Regions from separate parts of the Arcicella rosea genome, predicted to be linked through region 1. Evidence: riboswitches for the same ligand, from Rfam matches in the RefSeq annotation. Region 1 holds a riboswitch; each other region holds the start of a gene.
What was found. A riboswitch is a leader RNA that binds a small molecule or an ion and turns the genes downstream of it on or off. The one in region 1 is predicted to bind S-adenosylmethionine.

Region 2: linked by a shared signal. The riboswitch ahead of ABID42_RS08415 (peroxiredoxin family protein) and the one ahead of ABID42_RS18325 (hypothetical protein) in region 1 are both predicted to bind S-adenosylmethionine.
Region 3: linked by a shared signal. The riboswitch ahead of ABID42_RS04550 (protein-disulfide reductase DsbD domain-containing protein) and the one ahead of ABID42_RS18325 (hypothetical protein) in region 1 are both predicted to bind S-adenosylmethionine.

What each region holds. Positions count from the first base shown of each region.
Region 1 is NZ_JBEUMS010000015.1:82,146-85,334, reverse strand. It holds gene nadB (L-aspartate oxidase) at 1-1,078, opposite strand, end outside; SAM riboswitch class I at 1,362-1,490, shown strand; gene ABID42_RS18325 (hypothetical protein) at 1,600-1,857, shown strand; gene ABID42_RS18320 (homoserine O-acetyltransferase family protein) at 1,887-2,987, shown strand; gene ABID42_RS18315 (phosphatase PAP2 family protein) at 3,005-3,189, opposite strand, start outside.
Region 2 is NZ_JBEUMS010000005.1:187,121-190,309, reverse strand. It holds gene ABID42_RS08420 (YceI family protein) at 5-640, opposite strand; gene ABID42_RS08415 (peroxiredoxin family protein) at 669-1,949, opposite strand; SAM riboswitch class I at 2,137-2,233, opposite strand; gene ABID42_RS08410 (Crp/Fnr family transcriptional regulator) at 2,439-3,107, shown strand.
Region 3 is NZ_JBEUMS010000002.1:337,958-341,146, reverse strand. It holds gene ABID42_RS04560 (sulfite exporter TauE/SafE family protein) at 1-291, shown strand, start outside; gene ABID42_RS04555 (tetratricopeptide repeat protein) at 306-1,778, shown strand; SAM riboswitch class I at 1,866-1,961, shown strand; gene ABID42_RS04550 (protein-disulfide reductase DsbD domain-containing protein) at 2,031-2,486, shown strand; gene ABID42_RS04545 (cysteine desulfurase family protein) at 2,622-3,189, shown strand, end outside.

The DNA.
Region 1 (3,189 bases):
AAAGATAATGCTGAGCTGGCACCACTGGAATCATATCTTTTTCGGTAATTTCCAAACCAAGATTTTCCTTACAATACTCATAAATCATTGGGAAATGATGTTTGAAATCCTCACTGTCTAAATGACGAGTATCCAAGTAAACATGGTCAACTCCATTCTTTTTCATTTCAGAGTCAATCGCTCTGGCGACAATATCTCTAGGTGCAAGCGAAAGACGTTCGTCATATTTTTCCATGAAAGTAGTTTCATCAATATTTTTCAGAATACCACCATGCCCACGTAAAGCTTCAGAAATTAAAAAAGAAGGTTTTTTGCCAGGTTGATACAAAGAAGTAGGGTGAAACTGAATGAATTCCATTCCTTCAACTAGACCCTTTGCACGATATGCCATAGCAATACCATCGCCAGTTGCAATCGTTGGGTTCGTCGTACTTTGATAAACCTGACCGATTCCTCCAGTAGCCAAAAGAGTTGTTTTGGCTAAAAAAGTTTCAGTTTTTCCGGTAAAAGTATTTAGGATATAAGCACCGAAGCATTTTTTATCAGGCGTATCTTTCGTTACTTTTTCGCCTAAATGGTGTTGCGTAATTAAGTCGATAGCAAAGTAATGCGTGAAGAAATCAACACTTTTGAAAGACTTTACTTTTTCTAAAAGTGCTCTTTCAATTTCATTTCCTGTTGAGTCTTTATGATGTAAAATTCTTTGGTCAGAATGTCCACCTTCTTTCACTAAATCATAAGTACCATCATTCTTTTTATCGAAATTAGTGCCATAAGAAATCAGTTCTTTTAAGCGTTCAGGAGCTTCGGTTACAACAATTTCAACGGCTCTTTTATCAGACATAAAATCACCTGCCACCATCGTATCATTGATATGTTTTTCAAACGAATCATCATCTTTCCAAACAGTAGCAATACCCCCTTGTGCATATTTTGTATTACTTTCTTCTTCAACAGTTTTGGTAAGAATCGCTATTTTAACATCTTGACCTTTTTCTTCAAAATAAGAAGCAATTTTTGCTGTATAAGAAAGCCCTGCAATGCCTGAGCCGATAACTAAAAAGTCGTATTGGGGCATAATGATGAAAAACGGCTTGCCGCCCGCATTTTATAAGTTAATGTACAATTTTAATGTCACGAATAAGCAAAGTTATTTTAAAAACTCCTTTATTTATACTTTGGCTTGGAAATTATCTGTATAAATCAAACTATCAAAGCTTAATGAATGCTTTGAATTTAGCTTTTGAAAGAAGAATCTTCAACGAGAATCATCAAAAAATTTGCATTTCCCAGCATTGAGGTTTTACTTTGCATCATCAAGTCAATTTTCTTCCGAGGTTTTCAGCCTCATCGGAGTAATTGATTTATAAAGAAGAAGGGAGAGAATAGGCTCTATGAACTTCTGGCAACCTACCGCTCGTAAAGGCAAGGTGCTAATTCCTACCTAAAATAGATAGCTGATTATTGGGCTTTTTTAGGAAATATAAACCAATTACGATTACTCTCCCAGTCATTTTTCATGCTGTAAAGTATTCGTCAGGTTTACGATTTATTTTCGTTTATCGTCATGATTTTTTCGTGACCAAACTTTTCAGCTTTATGTCAAAATTTATTAAACTTACAACGGGCAATTATCTAATTGTTCATGGTTTCGACGCCAGCAATAAGGAAATTGTTGAAGAAGTAACTGTGCCACAGAAAATGGTGAAAATTGTCGCTATCGAGCGTATTCAATCTATTTCTGAGAAATATATTTTAGTTACAGGTCCGCATGGTAGATTGATGTATTGGGAATATGAAGAGAATTTCGAGGACTTGGAAAAGCAATTATTAAATAACGAGCTTTTGATTGCTTAAAATAAAGGTTTCACCCAAAAAGAGTATTGGTGCTCATTTTTTATCCATTGAATAATCTTTTTAAATATAACAAAGCCTTCGCATTAGAAGCGGGAGGAGTTTTACCAGAAATTGAACTAGCATATCAATCTTTGGGTAAGATGAACGAAGACTGCTCTAATGTAGTTTGGGTTTGTCATGCCTTTACGGGTAGTCAAGATGTAGAAGATTGGTGGCAAGGTTTGGTAGGAAGAGGTAAACTTTTCGACCCAGATAAGCAATTTATCATTTGTGTGAATGTTTTAGGTTCGCATTATGGAAGTACTGGCCCGCTTTCTATCAATCCAAATACTGGCGAACCTTATTATCATACTTTTCCATTTATTACCATTAGAGATATTGTGAATTCATTCGATTTACTTCGTGAACATCTCGGAATTAATCGAATTAGAACTTGTATTGGTGGTTCTTTAGGTGGACAACAATGTGTAGAATGGGCAATTTCTCAACCTGATTTGATTGAAAACCTGATTTTAATTGCGACTAATGCTCAACATTCACCTTGGGGAATTGCTTTTAATGAATCACAAAGGATGTCGATTGAAGTTGACCCTACTTGGAAAGAAAGTAATCCACAAGCTGGAATTGAAGGCATGAAGGCTGCTCGTGCTACTGCTTTGATTTCATACAGAAACTATGAAACCTATGGCGTAACGCAAGCAAGAAACGACGAGCCTTTGGGCAAAGTACATCGTGCAACAAGTTATCAGCGTTATCAAGGTGAAAAGTTAGCGCAGCGTTTTAATGCTTATTCTTATTTTGTACTTTCACAAGTGATGGATTCGCAAGATGTGGGGCGTGGCAGAGGTGGTGCAATTCAAGCACTTTCACAGATTAAAGCAAAAACGTTGGTAATGGGAATTAAATCTGACGCACTTTTCCCAATTAATGAACAAGCATTTTTAGCGAAACACATTCCTGGGGCTACTTTTCAAGCCTTAGATTCTTTATACGGTCACGATGGCTTTTTGATTGAAAGCCAATTAATTACTAAAGCCATTAAACTTTGGCAAAAATTTGTGAAGTTGGATGTCAATCCAATGTATGATTTTTTCAAGAAGTTGGAAAAGAAAAACTTAGCAATTCATTAATCGAAAATCCTGAATCATTACTGGTTCAGGATTTTTTTTTGACTGAGTAATTTCCGTTTATGCCACTCTTTCGGATTATTTTCTAACATCCTGTTGATTAAGACATAAACCACAAGGCTACTGAAAGTACCAATTACCGAGCCTGCCAAAACATCTTCAGGAAAATGCTGAAATAAATAACATCTTGAATAACCAGCCAAAC
Region 2 (3,189 bases), on a different contig from region 1:
ATACTTATTTACCTGTAGCTTTTGCTGCGGCTGTTCCTGTTTGAGCTACCAAATTAACGGCTAACTCAAAATCATTGTCGATGGCTTTGTCGCCAAGGTTTTCAAAAAAGTTTTTTGAACGAAACTTAATATCATACTTGGTGCGGTCAACCAAAATTTTAGCTTGAGCCGTCGTTTTGTTTTTTTCTACTTTTACAGTAGCTGGAAACTTCACCTCATTAGTAATGCCTTTGATGGTAAGTTTTCCTGAAATTTCATAATTCTCACCTCCTTTCGATACAACAGAAGTAGTTACAAATTTTGCTTTAGGGAATTTTTCTACACTAAAAAAATCGTCTGCTTTTAAATGTCCAACCAATTTGGCATTATAATCTTTGTCAGTCAAATCGGTTACTGTTAGCGACGTTAAGTCAATTTCAAAAGTGCCACTTTTTAGTTTATTGTTGGCTGTTACTAAACTTCCAGTACTCAAAGAAATATTTCCTGTATGTTCGCCTGTTACTTTCTTGCCTGTCCAGACAAGTTTACTTGACTGGCTATCAACTGTATAAACAGTATCGTTACCTTTGTTTTTGTCGTTTGCTTTTGCACCAATTGCTAAAGCCAATACACTCGTTAGGATAAGCGTGATTTTTTTCATGATTAAATTATTTAAATGAAGATTGATTTTATTTTAAAGCTACTTCTGTACTTGGAACAGGTTCTGCAATGAGTTTATCTAATTCTTTGTTCCATTTTTTAACATATTGTTTGAAGTATTTCCCTGTTACTTCACCCGTATAACCCGTATGAATTTGTTTTACTTTTCCATCTCTGCCGATGATGATAGTCGTAGGGAAAGCTATCATTTTATTGAGGGCTACAAATTTTTCTGAAGCAACCTTTTTATCTGCAATACCTCCAAATAAAATATCGTATTGGATGTCGTACTTTTCTTTTAGTTTTCCTAAGGTGTATTTTGCATAAGCTAAATCGTCTTTTTGTTCAAAACCAACAGCGATTGCTTCAACACCACGAGTTTTGTTGGCCTTATACCAAGGCGATAAAAACTGTGTTTGATCTGTACAGTTCGGGCACCAAGTACCAATTATTTCAACAATTACTACTTTGCCTTTGTATTTATCATCGCTTAATGAAACTTGTTTTCCGTTCAAATCTGGCAAAGTAAAATCAAGTTTTTCATAGCCTTCTTTCAAGAAAGTAAGTGCGTAAGGATCTGGTAATTCTGCTTTTTTATCTTTTACGCCTTCAAATTTTACATTGTTATAAATGCCTAAGCCGACTTCTCCCGTGATACTTTTATCAGGATTTATTTTTCCACGAATTAACCAAGGACTTGGTCCAGAAAAACCAGTTAATGTAAATTCATCGCCTTGAACAATTCCTTCTAATTCACGAGTATCACCCGTTACTTTCAGAAATACGCCTTTGAGTTTATTTCCTTTTTGCTCAAAAACAGCGATTTGGTCGGCTACAGGTTCTTTGCTAAGTATTTTAATTGCCCATTTTCCTGATAAATTATGGTTTGATTGAATCTCTTTTGCAGGTTCTACAAAACGATAAGTTTTACCATATTCAGCTACAAATGGAAGGAAATTTCCTTTGAAATTAGGGACAAGACTTTTGTACACACCCGACAGCGTTCCATCATCATTCACTTTTGCGACTAGTGCAGCATCATAAGTATTCATTTTGATAAATACTGAATCTTTCGCAATTTGCTGTACATGAAAATCATCTCTTCTTGAGCCATTGATTAAAGTGAAAGTTGCGTGTTCAGCATCCTTTCCTTTTACCTCGAAATTAAAAGGAACTTGTACTTCATTCACTTTAAATTCACCACGCCAAACCCCTTCTTTGATAAATTTATTTTGTGCATTTGCAGCGTTGAACGTCAATGAGCCTACAGCTAAATAAGCGATTGATAGTAATTGGTTTTTAGTTTTCATTTGATTCAGTCGGTTGTTTCTATTATTCTATTAAGCTTATAGATTAAGTATATTATACAATCGTAATTTTGATTACACTATAAATAAATACTTATTAATTGATACAGTATTGAAGGTGAAATGGCAAAAACGCAATTCCCATCAATGCTTAATCAAGCATCATCGTAAAAAAATTGATTGTATGTACGATTTATCCTTAGAATTAGGTTGGGGCACCTTGTTGGTGGCTAACAGGTTGCCAGAAGGTCATTGAGCCTAGTCTCTCGCTTCGTTCTTTATAAATCTATTAATTCTATAGGCAAAGTTAATTAATTTAATTTTAGAAAAACAAGTGTTTGAGTAAAAAAACTCAAAAAAATAATTTTCTTGGAGATTTGTGACTAGGAAAAAGGTTTAATTAGAGTCATTCAAGGCATCATAATGATGGCAAGTGTGAGTACTTGCACCAGTTGGAAGAGCAATAAAATACTTTATTTTGTATTTATAATCTTGAAAGAAAATCTTTACTTTTCCAAGACTACTAATATTTTTATAACATTTCCAATATCTCATTTTTCTGTAAAAACAAGTAATAAGCCAATGTCAGCATTTTTAGGAAAGCATATAGCACAACAAATTTCAATCTCAGAGACTGATATTACTCAAATATTAACTTATTTTAAGCCTCGTGTTTATGAAAAAAAAGCCTGTTTGCTACAAGAGAATCAATCTTGCAAAACATTATATTTTGTCGATAGAGGGTGCTTACGTTTGTTTTTTTGTGATGATAAAGGGATTGAGCAAACGATACAGTTTGCGATAGAAGGCTGGTGGATGACAGACCTCACAGCTTTTCATAGTGGAAAAACAGCTGAATTCAGTATTCAAGCCATCGAAACGACGGAAGTAATGGAGATTGATAGAGATACTTTAGAAGAATTACTGAAAGATTTTCCGCAAATGGAACGCTATTTTAATAAAATCTATCAAAGAGCTTATGCGGCTTCTTTATTGAGAGTGAAGCACATTTTTACTTTTTCCAAAGAAGCATTTTATCAGTTGTTTAGTAGTAAATATCCTCAATTTATTCAACGCATTCCGCAGAAAATATTGGCTTCTTTCTTGGGATTTACCCCTGAGTATCTTAGTGAATTAAGAAAAAAAAGTATGAAACATTAATTAAATTTAAACCATAAATGCTTACTTAAACCAGCTTAAGTTTTTTTGAAATTCTGTGACCGACCTTTGTAAGGTAATATTT
Region 3 (3,189 bases), on a different contig from region 1:
CGTAATCCTCGTTATGCTATTGGTTCAGTGAATGCGGCTGAGTTTTTAATTACGCTTTCGAGTGGATTGACTTTCTTATTTTTTGAAGGCGTTAATTCTTGGCAAATTATTTTAGGTTTAGTAGTTGGTGGAATTATTGCCGCTCCTTTTGGTGCAATTTTAATCAATAAAGTGCCAAGACGACCATTGATGTTTATCGTTGGTTCGGTCGTGATTTTCTTAAGTTTCAGGACTTTGTGGGCTATAATTCCCGATTTGTACTTATTTATTTCGAAAGTGATTATTCATTAGTAAAGGCTAAAATTATGAAAAAATGGAACCTCATCTTAATCGTACTTTTCTGGTTTTCAAATAATTCATTTGCGAATGATTTTGAATTTACGCCCAATCTTCAAAACGCCTATAGCGAATTATGTAAATTAAAAGTACAACATGCCAAACAATTGTTAGCGAAAGAACCTACCAATAATGGTATCAGAATTTGGTTGGAAGATTTTGCAGACATGATTGTACTTTTTGCTAGTGAAGATGAAAAAGAATATGAGCGTTTGGCAGAAAATGAAGATAAGCGATTAGATTTAATTGAAGATTTAGACGAAAATTCGCCTTATAACAAATTCATTCAAGCAGAAATAAAACTTCATTGGGCTTTGGTAAAAATGAAATTAGGACACGAAACCAAAGGAGGTTTTGATGCGATTTCAGCCTATAAATTGTTAGAAGAAAATCGTAAGAAATTTCCCAATTTCACTGCGAATTATAAGAATTTAGGTGTTTTTCATGTTATGATTGGTTCAGTTCCTGAAAATTATCGTTGGGTTACAAAACTCTTGGGATTAAAAGGAAACATTCAACAAGGCTTGAAAGAATTGAATATTGCCATCAATGATAAAATTGTAGGCAAAGAAGCCAAGTTTTATCAATTGTTTATACAGTCGAATGTACTGACTTTGAATGATGATGAACGTCAAGAAATAACACAATTTGTAAACAACAATCCTGATAATTTGGCGATTAGTTTTTTGGCTACTTCTATTTTAATGAGGGATAATAAAAGTGAAATAGCACAGAAAATTTTGCAGACAAGAGCAAGTGGTTCAGGATATTTAGCCATGCCAATTTTCGATTTGTATCAAGCTGAAATTTTATTCAACAAAGGCAATTATCCACAGGCTATTCAGTATTATCAAAATTATTTGAAAAATTTCCGAGGACATAGTTTTTTGAAAGATGTAAATTTTAAATTGTTCTTGGCGAACTGGCTAACGAATAATCCAGATAAAGCTTTAAATCATTTGGCAAAAATTCCGAATGTTGGGAAAAAGCTTTCTGAAACAGATATTATAGCGCAAAATTTTTACGAACAATTTCAGAAAACAAAGATTTATCCGAATAAAAACCTTGTGAAAGCGAACTATGCTTTTGAAGGAGGACATTATGCAGAAGCATTAGAATTTTTAGATAATCTTGATGAGAACTCTTTTACGGCACAATTAGATAAAGCAAATTTCAATTTCAGAAAAGCCAGAATTTTACAAAAATTAAATGCTCAGAATCAAGCAATTCCTTATTTTGAGCGTGCTATGGCACTTTGTGCTGGTCAGAATTGCCATTTTGGAGCGAGTTCTTCTTTACAATTAGGATATATTTATCAGCAAAAAAATGATAAATTAAAAGCAAGAATGTCTTTCGAAAAAGCGATTGCCTATAAAAAACATGAGTATAAAAATTCTATTGACAACAAAGCGCAAGCAGCGTTAACCGAAATGGGAATTTGATATATAATTTGAAAAATTGAAGAAATAAATTCCTAAAATATTTGGATTACTCATTATAAAAATAGAACTTTGTCTATCGAATAAATAGATTTATAAAGAACGAAGGGAGAGATAAGGCTCAACGAACTTCTGGCAACCTGTTACCACCAACAAGGTGCCCCAACCTTATTCTAATGATAAATCAGAAGAAATCAAATTACACATTTTGTTTAATCAAGGAGTAGCACTTGCTATTCCACAATCTAATACATCATGAGACGTATATTTATTATCGTTGTATTAATTTTGTCGTTTGTATCGGCAAAAGCCCAGCAAGTAAATCAGATTGCTAATTGGAAATATACTTATTCAAATCCTAATTTTAAAGTAGGAGATGAAGTAGAATTGATTTTTACAGCGAATATAGAAAAAGGTTGGTCATTGTACTCTAATGACTTCAAAGCGGATATAGGTCCTCAACCAACTACTTTTTGGTTTGCAGAAAATGGTTCTTTTGAATATGACGGAAAAATTACGCCAGTTGCTCCCTTAAAAAAGCTAGATAAAAACTGGGGATTTGAAGTAACCTACTTTAAAGACAAAGCTGAATTCAGAACAAGAGTAAGAATTGTAGAACATGCCTTAGATATTTTCGGGGGAATAAAAGGACAATTCTGTAATGATAAAAAAGGAGTCTGCATCCCATTTGAACAGAAATTTCAGTTTTAGGAATTAGTTAATTTAGTTTATATCATTCATTTACATTTCATCAATAAATACAGATTACAGTGAAAGGAAAAAACCTTTTAAACCTATTGACTTGAAAATTGAACCTTCAACAATCTAAACAACATAAAAAACACCATGGAGATTTATTGTGATAACGCTGCGACGACTTCCTTAGATTTGGAAGTCTTAGATACGATGATTCCGTATTTGACTAATCATTTCGGAAATCCATCATCTAGCCACGCTATTGGAAGAAAAGCCAGAGAAGCTGTAGAAGAGGCTCGTCATAAAATTGCGAAGCTTTTAAATGCTTCTGAAAATGATATTTTTTTTACTTCTGGTGCTACAGAGGCAAATAATTTGGCAATTTCTGGAGCTATTAAAACTTATGAAATCAGAAATGTTATCACAAGTAGATTAGAACATAAAGCCGTTTTACAAACATTAGGGCAGTATAGTCAGCATAATGATTTAGAGATAGATTTTGTAAAACTTGATAATAAAGGGAATATAGATTTAGAACGATTTGAGTGGCTTTTGAAAAATAATCAACAAACACTCGTGAGTTTGATGCACGGCAATAATGAAATTGGAAATCTGACGGACATTAAAAAAATTGGAGAAATCTGTAAAAAATACGATGCTATTTTTCATAGTGATACCACACAGACTATTGGGAAACATAGATTTGATGTCACAAAAC